3 regions of the Streptomyces sp. NPDC057963 genome follow, and region 2 is predicted to be linked to each of the others. Evidence: predicted binding sites of a transcription regulator. Region 2 holds the regulator's gene; each other region holds the start of a gene.
The links. The regulator HrcA, encoded in region 2, represses chaperone genes, less so after heat shock. The targets are predictions, from matches to a motif close to TTNGCACTCNGNNNNNCNGAGTGCNAA.

Region 1 (3,230 bases), on a different contig from region 2:
CGACGACGTCAACCGCTTCTGCTCGGAGCTCATCGGCGACCCGCTCGGCGAGGGCTGGGGCTTCGTCAACGTCAACCTGCGCCCCTACTACGGCGAGGGCTCCAAGACCCTGGCGTACGAGATCTGCGAGCAGCTCGGCTGGCGGCTGCCCGACCAGATCGTCATCCCGATCGCGTCCGGCTCGCAGCTCACGAAGATCGACAAGGGGCTCCAGGAGCTGATCAAGCTCGGTCTGGTCGAGGACAAGCCGTACAAGATCTTCGGTGCCCAGGCCGAGGGCTGCTCCCCGGTCTCCACCGCCTTCAAGGCCGGACTCGACGTCGTACGGCCCCAGAAGCCGAACACCATCGCCAAGTCCCTGGCGATCGGCAACCCGGCCGACGGCCCGTACGTCCTGGACATCGCCCGCCGCACCGGCGGCGCGGTCGAGGACGTCGACGACGAGCAGGTCGTCGATGCGATCAAGCTGCTGGCGCGCACCGAGGGCATCTTCGCGGAGACGGCCGGCGGGGTGACGGTCGGCGTGACGAAGAAGCTCATCGAGGCCGGTCTGCTCGACCCGGCGCTGACCACCGTCGTCCTCAACACCGGTGACGGCCTCAAGACCCTGGACGCGGTGGCCGCCACCTCGCAGGCGACCGCGACGATCCGCCCGAGCCTGGACGCGTTCCGCGCCGCCGGCCTCGCCACCAGCTGATCACCCGAGACCGAAGAGAGGCACCCGCCATGAGCGTCAAGGTCCGCATCCCCACCATCCTCCGCACCTACACGGGCGGCCAGGCCGAGGTCCCGGCGGAGGGCTCGACCCTCTCGCAGGTCATCGGGTCCCTGGAGCAGAACCACCCGGGCATCGCCGCCCGCGTCCTGGACGACCAGGGCAAGCTGCGCCGCTTCGTGAACGTGTACGTCAACGACGACGACGTGCGCTTCGAGGGCGGCCTGGAGACGGCGACGCCGGACGGCGCCGGCATCTCGATCATCCCGGCGGTCGCGGGCGGCTGCTGATCCCCTGTCCGGTTTCACGGCGTTATCGGAATTGCCCCCTCTGCGAGAGAAGCGGAGGGGGCAATTCTGCATGGTTGAGCGCGGTACAGTGTGGGAAGTCCCCCCAGCTGCCCGTGCCGCCCGCATACGAGAATGCGCCCGGTCGCGACAAGAAGCAGCCAAAGTGCTCGATCTCCTTGCGCCATAAGTCGCCTTTGCCCGGCCCGACTTGCCCTGGAATCTCATGAATCCCTCATATTCGGGCGTTCGGTGCTGCCCAGAATTCTCGTCCGATTGACCTGTTGCAGAGGGCAGTTGGGCAGATACATTCGGCCGCGGTCGACGCGTTCCGGCGCACACACCCTCTCCTGTCGGAGGGTGAGTTCTGACCCGGGTCCGCGAAGTGCGGTCCTGTGCAAGGGCCAGTAATAGGGGAGTTAGGCATGGCTCAGGGCACCGTCAAGTGGTTCAACGCGGAGAAGGGGTACGGCTTCATCGCGGTCGACGGTGGTGCGGATGTTTTCGTCCACTACAGCGCGATCCAGATGGACGGGTACCGCACCCTCGAAGAGGGTCAGCGAGTTGAATTCGAGATCTCGCAGGGCCAGAAGGGGCCGCAGGCGGACATGGTCAAGCTCGCCGTCGGCTGAGCTCGACGCGGTCGGCCAACGACACTACTCACGCACGGAGGGCCCGTACCCCTGGGGTACGGGCCCTCCGTGCGTCCGTGCGTCCGGGGCCGCCCGGGAGGGGGCGTGGTTGTCCACATCCCGAGGGGGACGCTTGCACTCTCCGGGGTCGAGTGCTAATCATTGGCGTTAGCACTCTCCAGGTGAGAGTGACAGAACTTGGATCGGGCCGGTGAGGCCCGCAGGTCCGGTGGGGCAAGGAACCGCCGGTCACGCAGGCCGTCCGTCGCGGGCGCCACTCGGTCCGGAGAAATCCACCCCTGTCCGGGAGGACCACTTCACATGGCCAAGATCATCGCGTTCGACGAGGAGGCCCGGCGCGGTCTCGAGCGCGGCATGAACCAGCTCGCCGACGCCGTCAAGGTCACCCTTGGCCCCAAGGGTCGCAACGTCGTCCTTGAGAAGAAGTGGGGCGCCCCCACGATCACCAACGATGGTGTGTCCATCGCCAAGGAGATCGAGCTGGAGGACCCGTACGAGAAGATCGGTGCGGAGCTGGTCAAGGAGGTCGCCAAGAAGACGGACGACGTCGCCGGCGACGGTACGACCACCGCCACCGTTCTCGCCCAGGCGCTCGTCCGCGAGGGCCTTCGCAACGTCGCCGCGGGTGCCAACCCGATGGCCCTCAAGCGGGGTATCGAGAAGGCCGTCGAGGCCGTCTCCGCCGCCCTCCTGGAGCAGGCCAAGGACGTGGAGACCAAGGAGCAGATCGCTTCGACCGCCTCCATCTCCGCCGCCGACACCCAGATCGGCGAGCTCATCGCCGAGGCCATGGACAAGGTCGGCAAGGAAGGCGTCATCACCGTCGAGGAGTCCCAGACCTTCGGTCTGGAGCTGGAGCTCACCGAGGGTATGCGCTTCGACAAGGGCTACATCTCGGCGTACTTCGCCACGGACATGGAGCGCATGGAGTCGTCCCTCGACGACCCGTACATCCTGATCGTGAACTCGAAGGTCAGCAACGTGAAGGACCTCCTTCCGCTGCTGGAGAAGGTCATGCAGTCCGGCAAGCCGCTGCTGATCATCGCCGAGGACGTCGAGGGCGAGGCCCTGTCGACCCTGGTCGTCAACAAGATCCGTGGCACCTTCAAGTCCGTCGCCGTCAAGGCCCCGGGCTTCGGTGACCGCCGCAAGGCCATGCTCGGCGACATCGCCATCCTCACCGGTGGCACCGTCATCTCCGAGGAGGTCGGCCTCAAGCTGGAGAACGCCGGTCTCGACCTGCTCGGCCGCGCCCGCAAGGTCGTCATCACCAAGGACGAGACCACGATCGTCGACGGTGCCGGTGACAGCGACCAGGTTCAGGGTCGCGTCAACCAGATCCGTGCCGAGATCGAGAACTCCGACTCGGACTACGACCGCGAGAAGCTTCAGGAGCGCCTCGCGAAGCTGGCCGGCGGCGTGGCCGTCATCAAGGCCGGTGCCGCGACCGAGGTCGAGCTCAAGGAGCGCAAGCACCGCATCGAGGACGCGGTGCGCAACGCCAAGGCCGCCGTCGAGGAGGGCATCGTCGCCGGTGGTGGCGTGGCTCTGCTCCAGGCCTCGGCCGTCTTCGAG
Region 2 (3,230 bases):
CGTTGTACATGCCGTCCGCCGTCTTGTACCCGGCGGCGAGGAAGCCCAGCCCGCCCGCCTCGGCGACGGCCGCGACGAGCTGCGGACAGGACACACCACCCGCCATCGGGGCCTGCACGATCGGATACCGGCAGAGATCGGTCAACACGGATGACATGACCGCATCGTGTCACGTCCCGCCCGCCGTGGCGTGCCCGGCCCGGGTCCCCTTTGTCCTCAAATCTGTGCGCGAACGCCGGACGGGCTCGGTGAGCGAGCCCGTCCGGCGTTCGGGAACGGTGCCGCGGGGACGGCGTACGAAACCGTCCCCGGGAACCGTCAGCGGCCGTTGAAGGCGTCCTTCAGACGGGAGAACAGCCCCTGCTGTCCGGGCTGGAACTGGCCGGTGGGCCGCTCCTCGCCGCGCAGCTTCGCCAGGTCGCGCAGCAGCCTCTCCTGCTCCGGGTCCAGCTTCGTCGGGGTCATGACCTCGACGTGCACGATCAGATCGCCGCGCCCGCCGCCGCGCAGATGTGTGATGCCGCGGCCGTGCAGCGGGACCGACTGGCCGGACTGGGTGCCGGGCCGGATGTCGACCTCCTCCAGTCCGTCGAGCGTCTCCAGCGGCACCTTGGTGCCGAGCGCGCCCGCCGTCATGGGGATGGTGACCGTGCAGTGCAGGTCGTCACCGCGGCGCTGGAACACCGCGTGCGGCAGTTCGTGGATCTCCACGTACAGATCGCCGGCCGGGCCGCCGCCGGGGCCGACCTCGCCCTCGCCCGCGAGCTGGATGCGGGTGCCGTTGTCGACACCGGCGGGGATCTTCACGGTGAGCGTGCGCCGGGACCGGATACGGCCGTCGCCGGCGCACTCCGGGCACGGGGTCGGCACGACCGTGCCGAAGCCCTGGCACTGCGGGCAGGGCCGCGAGGTCATGACCTGGCCGAGGAAGGACCGGGTGACCTGCGAGACCTCGCCGCGGCCGCGGCACATGTCACAGGTCTGGGCGGAGGTGCCCGGCGCGGCACCCTCGCCGCTGCAGGTCGTACAGACCACGGCCGTGTCGACCTGGATGTCCTTGGTCGTGCCGAACGCGGCCTCGGCGAGATCGATCTCCAGCCGGATCATGGCGTCCTGGCCGCGCCGCGTGCGCGAACGGGGCCCGCGCTGCGACGACGTACCGAAGAACGCGTCCATGATGTCGGAGAAGTTGCCGAAGCCACCCTGTCCGAACCCGCCCGCGCCACCGCCGCCGGAGGCGGACAGCGGGTCGCCGCCGAGGTCGTAGACCTGCTTCTTCTGCGGGTCCGACAACACCTCGTAGGCGGCGTTGATCTCCTTGAACCGCTCCTGGGTCTTCGGATCGGGGTTCACATCCGGATGCAGCTCGCGGGCGAGCCGCCGGAATGCCTTCTTGATCTCGTCCTGAGATGCGTCGCGGCGCACGCCGAGTACGGCGTAGTAGTCCGTGGCCACTTACGACTCCGCCAGGATCTGTCCGACGTAACGTGCCACTGCGCGTACCGCTCCCATCGTTCCGGGGTAGTCCATGCGGGTCGGTCCGACCACGCCGAGTTTGGCGACTGCCTCGTCGCCCGAACCGTAGCCGACCGCGACGACGGACGTGGAGTTGAGCCCCTCGTGGGCGTTCTCGTGCCCGATCCGTACGGTCATGCCTGAGTCCTTGGCCTCGCCGAGCAGCTTCAGCAGCACGACCTGCTCCTCCAGTGCCTCCAGCACCGGCCGGATCATCACCGGGAAGTCGTGCCCGAAGCGGGTGAGGTTGGAGGTGCCGCCGATCATCAGCCGCTCCTCCGTCTCCTCGACGAGGGTTTCGAGCAGGGTGGAGAGCACGGTGGACACGGTTCCCCGGTCCTCGCTCTCGAATGATTCCGGCAGGTCCTGCACCAGCTGCGGGACATCCGCGAAACGGCGTCCGACGACCCGGCTGTTGAGCCGGGCCCGCAGATCGGCGAGAGAGGTCTCACCGAAGGGGGCGGGGCAGTCGATCATGCGCTGTTCGACCCGGCCGGTGTCCGTGATCAGCACGAGCATCAGCCGGGCGGACGCCAGCGACAGCAGTTCCACATGCCGCACCGTGGACCGGGTCAGCGAGGGGTACTGCACGATGGCGACCTGCCGGGTCAGCTGCGCGAGCAGCCGTACGGTGCGGCCCACGACGTCGTCGAGGTCGACGGCGCCGTCGAGGAAGTTGTGAATGGCCCGGCGTTCCGGCGACGAGAGGGGCTTGACGCCCGCGAGCCTGTCGACGAAGAGCCGGTAGCCCTTGTCCGTCGGGATACGCCCCGCACTGGTGTGGGGCTGGGCGATGAAGCCCTCGTCCTCCAGCACCGCCATGTCGTTGCGGACGGTGGCCGGGGAGACCCCCAGCTTGTGCCGCTCGGTGAGCGCCTTGGAGCCCACCGGCTCCTCGGTGCCGACGTAGTCCTGGACGATGGCGCGCAGCACTTCGAGTCTGCGTTCGCTGAGCATGGCGCACACCTCCAGCTGTGTTCCTCGGTGGTTCTCGGGCCGTTCCCTGTTTCATTCCCAGGAATCCGCCTGGCACTCTGTCCTCGCGAGTGCCAGCAATCCCCCGGCCAGTGTACGGCGGCCGAGTGGGGACCTAGCAAGGGCGACCGGCCACGCTACCGCGTGACCACGCAGGTCGTTGCCGATAGCGTCCCGGTATGAACGTCTCTTGGGAAGAGTTCGGCTGGGAGCGACTCGGTCACGGAATGGGCCGACGGCGCCTTCCAGGATGGGATGCGACCGTCGCGCTGGTGGTCGGAGCCGATGGAGTACTGCTCTACGACACCGGATCGACGCTCCGCGAAGGCGCCGAAGTACGTGCCCAGGCACAGGCCCTGCTCGGCCGGAAGGTGACGCATATCGCACTCAGCCACCCGCACTTCGACCATGTGCTGGGCACCGCGGCGTTCTCCGGCGTCCAGGTGTACGGAGCGGTCGGCATGGCGGACCTGCTGAAGTCCGGGGCGGACGCGCTGTACGCCTCCGCGGTCCGCCACGGGCTGTCCGAGCACGACGCGGCGGAGGCCGCCGGCGTGGTGGTGGCGCCCCACCACGAGGTGTGCGGCGAGTGGACGCTCGACCTGGGCGGCCGTCAGGTGCTGCTGGCGAACGTGGGCCCCGCCCACAGCGGCCACGACCTGGTGGCGCTCGTCCCCGGCTCCCCCGCGGTGGTGCTCTGCGGCGACCTGGTCGAGGAGTCCGGTGAACCGCAGGCGGGC
Region 3 (3,230 bases), on a different contig from region 2:
CCGTACTCGCCGGTCGCGGCGTTGAAGCCCTGGCCCTTGTCGAGCTCGGAGACCTTCGAGGTGATGACGTAGCCCTCAAGGCCGGCGTTCTCGGCGATCCAGCGCAGCGGCTCGACGGCGGCGCGGCGCACGACCGCGACACCGGTGGCCTCGTCGCCGGTCTTGTCGAGGTTGCCCTCCAGGACCTTGACGGCGTGGACCAGAGCGGAGCCACCACCGGAGACGATGCCCTCCTCGACCGCGGCGCGGGTCGCGGAGATGGCGTCCTCCAGACGGTGCTTCTTCTCCTTGAGCTCCACCTCGGTGGCGGCACCGACGCGGATCACGCACACGCCGCCGGCCAGCTTCGCGAGGCGCTCCTGGAGCTTCTCGCGGTCCCAGTCGGAGTCCGTGCCCTCGATCTCGGCCTTGATCTGGTTGACCCGGCCCTTGACGTCGCCGGGCTCGCCGCCGCCGTCCACGATCGTCGTGTCGTCCTTGGAGACCGTGACGCGGCGGGCGGTGCCCAGCACGTCCAGACCGGCCTGCTCAAGCTTGAGACCGACCTCCTCGGCGATGACGGTCGCACCGGTGAGGGTGGCGATGTCGCCGAGCATGGCCTTGCGGCGGTCACCGAAGCCCGGGGCCTTCACTGCGACGGCGTTGAAGGTGCCACGGATCTTGTTGACGACCAGGGTCGACAGGGCCTCGCCCTCGACGTCCTCGGCGATGATCAGCAGCGGCTTGGAGCCACCGGCCTGGATGACCTTCTCCAGCAGCGGGAGCAGCTCCTGGATCGCGCCGATCTTGCCCTGGTGGATCAGGATGTACGGGTCGTCGAGGACGGCCTCCATACGCTCCTGGTCGGTCACCATGTACGGGGACAGGTAGCCCTTGTCGAAGGCCATGCCCTCGGTGAAGTCGAGGTCCAGCCCGAAGGTGTTGGACTCCTCGACGGTGATGACGCCGTCCTTGCCGACCTTGTCCATCGCCTCGGCGATGAGCTCGCCGACCTGCGGGTCCTGCGCGGAGAGCGCGGCCACGGCGGCGATGTCGGTCTTGTCGTCGATCGGGCGGGCGGTCGCGAGGAGCTCCTCGGACACGGCCTTGACCGCGGCGTCGATGCCCTTCTTCAGGGCGGCCGGGGACGCACCCGCGGCGACGTTGCGCAGACCCTCGCGGACGAGCGCCTGGGCCAGCACGGTGGCGGTGGTCGTACCGTCACCCGCGACGTCGTTGGTCTTGGTCGCCACCTCCTTCACCAGCTGGGCACCGAGGTTCTCGTACGGGTCGTCGAGCTCGACCTCGCGCGCGATGGTGACACCGTCGTTGGTGATGGTGGGAGCGCCGAACTTCTTGTCGATGACGACGTTGCGGCCCTTGGGGCCGATCGTCACCTTGACCGTGTCGGCAAGCTTGTTGACGCCGCGCTCAAGGGCGCGACGGGCGTCCTCGTCGAACTTCAGGATCTTCGCCATGGGAGCTGAGCTTTCCTCTCGAACGAACTGCGCCCCCGACCGCCCGGCTGGTTAGTTCGCAGGGGGCCAGGGGCGCAGAACAGAAAACGTGGGTGAATTACTTCTCGATGATCGCGAGCACGTCGCGAGCCGAGAGGACGAGGTACTCCTCGCCGTTGTACTTCACCTCGGTGCCGCCGTACTTGCTGTAGAGCACGACGTCGCCGGTCTTGACGTCGAGCGGAAGGCGCTCGCCGTTCTCGAAGCGGCCCGGTCCCACGGCCAGGACGACGCCCTCCTGGGGCTTCTCCTTGGCGGTGTCCGGAATGACCAGGCCGGAGGCCGTGGTCTGCTCGGCGTCGAGCGGCTGGACCACAATGCGGTCCTCGAGCGGCTTGATCGCAACCTTGGTGCTGGCGGTCGACACGATCCGGTCTCCCCCTTCGGAGATCTCACGGGGTAACAGTCTTTGGGTGGCGACCAGGTGGATCCGTCGTCGCGGGTGCCGGACCTGCCAGTCGCACAGTACTGCTGGCACTCTCCAGTGGTGAGTGCCAGCACCGAGACTATGACCGCGATTAGCACTCGGTCAAGCGGAGTGCCAATCCAGCCAGTCGTGGCGTCGGGAAATCCCCGTCGGCGCGCGGTGCGGCGGAGGGCCGGCCGCAGGCAACGGTCCGGGCACCATGGGGACAACGCGGGGACGGACCGCACCGTTCCGTACGACTGTGGGTTCATGCTCGAACCTCCGTACCCACCGCCGCCGCCGGGCTCTTCCTCGCCCCGCCCCTCGGCCGCACGGGACTCCCCGCCCGCGGCGAGCGGCTGCCTCGACGTGCCGCCGGGCCTGCTGCTGGTGGTTCTGGAGGGGCTGATCTGCACGGCCGCCGCCTACTGCCTGGCCTTCGCGCGGTGGGACCCCCGCGGACAGGAGCCGGTGGGGCCGCCGCCGATGGACCGGACGCCCGTCCTCGTCTTCGGCGGGATCGCCGCGGTGGTCTGCCTGATCGCCGCGGCACTGATCCGCGCGGGCCTGCCGCGGGCGGGGCGATCCGGATCCTGGTGGCTCTGCTGCTGAGCGCGGTGACGGTGCCGACCGGGCACGAGGACTACCGCCGCTCGCACCCGGCGCCGGCCTCCACCCCTTCGGACGGTCCCGGCCGGTCCGGCCACCAGTGCCTCAGCGGCGGCGACAACCACGAGTGCCTGGACTCCGGCGGCTGATCGCAGGCGATGACGACCAGCGACCCCGGCGCCCCGTGGTCGCCACGCTCACCGTGATCACCACGCCCACCGCGCGGACGCGCCTGCGAGCCCGCCGCGGGGGTCGGCCGGGGGTGGGCCACCCTCTGCGCGGCCTTGCGGCCCAGCCGTTCGATCGGGTCCACCGACTGCGCGCACCCGGCGATGGCGGTCAGGAGCGCACCGGCCGCCAGCAGTCCGGCGAGCGGCCGGTACGCCCCTCTCATACGTAGTCCTCGAGCCGGGCCACGGCGTACCCCTTGTCCGTGACGGTCTTCATGACCGCGCGGACCAGGTCGGCCATGCCGGCACCCCATTCCTTCGGTCCCCGGAAGTGCGTGAGGATGATGTCGCCGGGGTGCAGGTCCTGGTCCTCCTCGCGCCACTCCATGTGGTCCGGGAACGCCTCCGCGTTCCAGAGCGGCACGGCCTTGATGCCGCAGGACTTGGCGATCCGGAGCGTGTCGCCGTTGTAGTTGCCGTACGGCGGCCGGAAGAGGGTGGGGCGCTTCCCGAACTGCTTCTCGATGATGGCCTGCTGGTCGCAGATCT

Region 1: the regulator HrcA is predicted to act here: its motif matches at 1,767-1,793, upstream of groL (chaperonin GroEL).
Region 3: the regulator HrcA is predicted to act here: its motif matches at 2,015-2,041, upstream of groES (co-chaperone GroES).

The regions. Positions count from the first base shown of each region.
Region 1 is NZ_JBHVPX010000001.1:586,933-590,162, reverse strand. It holds gene thrC (threonine synthase) at 1-697, shown strand, start outside; gene ACFVT1_RS02780 (MoaD/ThiS family protein) at 727-1,005, shown strand; gene ACFVT1_RS02775 (cold-shock protein) at 1,428-1,634, shown strand; gene groL (chaperonin GroEL) at 1,956-3,230, shown strand, end outside.
Region 2 is NZ_JBHVPX010000007.1:149,835-153,064, reverse strand. It holds gene ACFVT1_RS18480 (nitronate monooxygenase) at 1-157, opposite strand, end outside; gene dnaJ (molecular chaperone DnaJ) at 319-1,455, opposite strand; gene hrcA (heat-inducible transcriptional repressor HrcA) at 1,456-2,472, opposite strand; gene ACFVT1_RS18465 (MBL fold metallo-hydrolase) at 2,670-3,230, shown strand, end outside.
Region 3 is NZ_JBHVPX010000001.1:196,395-199,624, forward strand. It holds gene groL (chaperonin GroEL) at 1-1,457, opposite strand, end outside; gene groES (co-chaperone GroES) at 1,555-1,863, opposite strand; gene ACFVT1_RS00845 (DUF6234 family protein) at 2,349-2,660, shown strand; gene ACFVT1_RS00850 (hypothetical protein) at 2,546-2,905, opposite strand; gene ACFVT1_RS00855 (polysaccharide deacetylase family protein) at 2,902-3,230, opposite strand, start outside.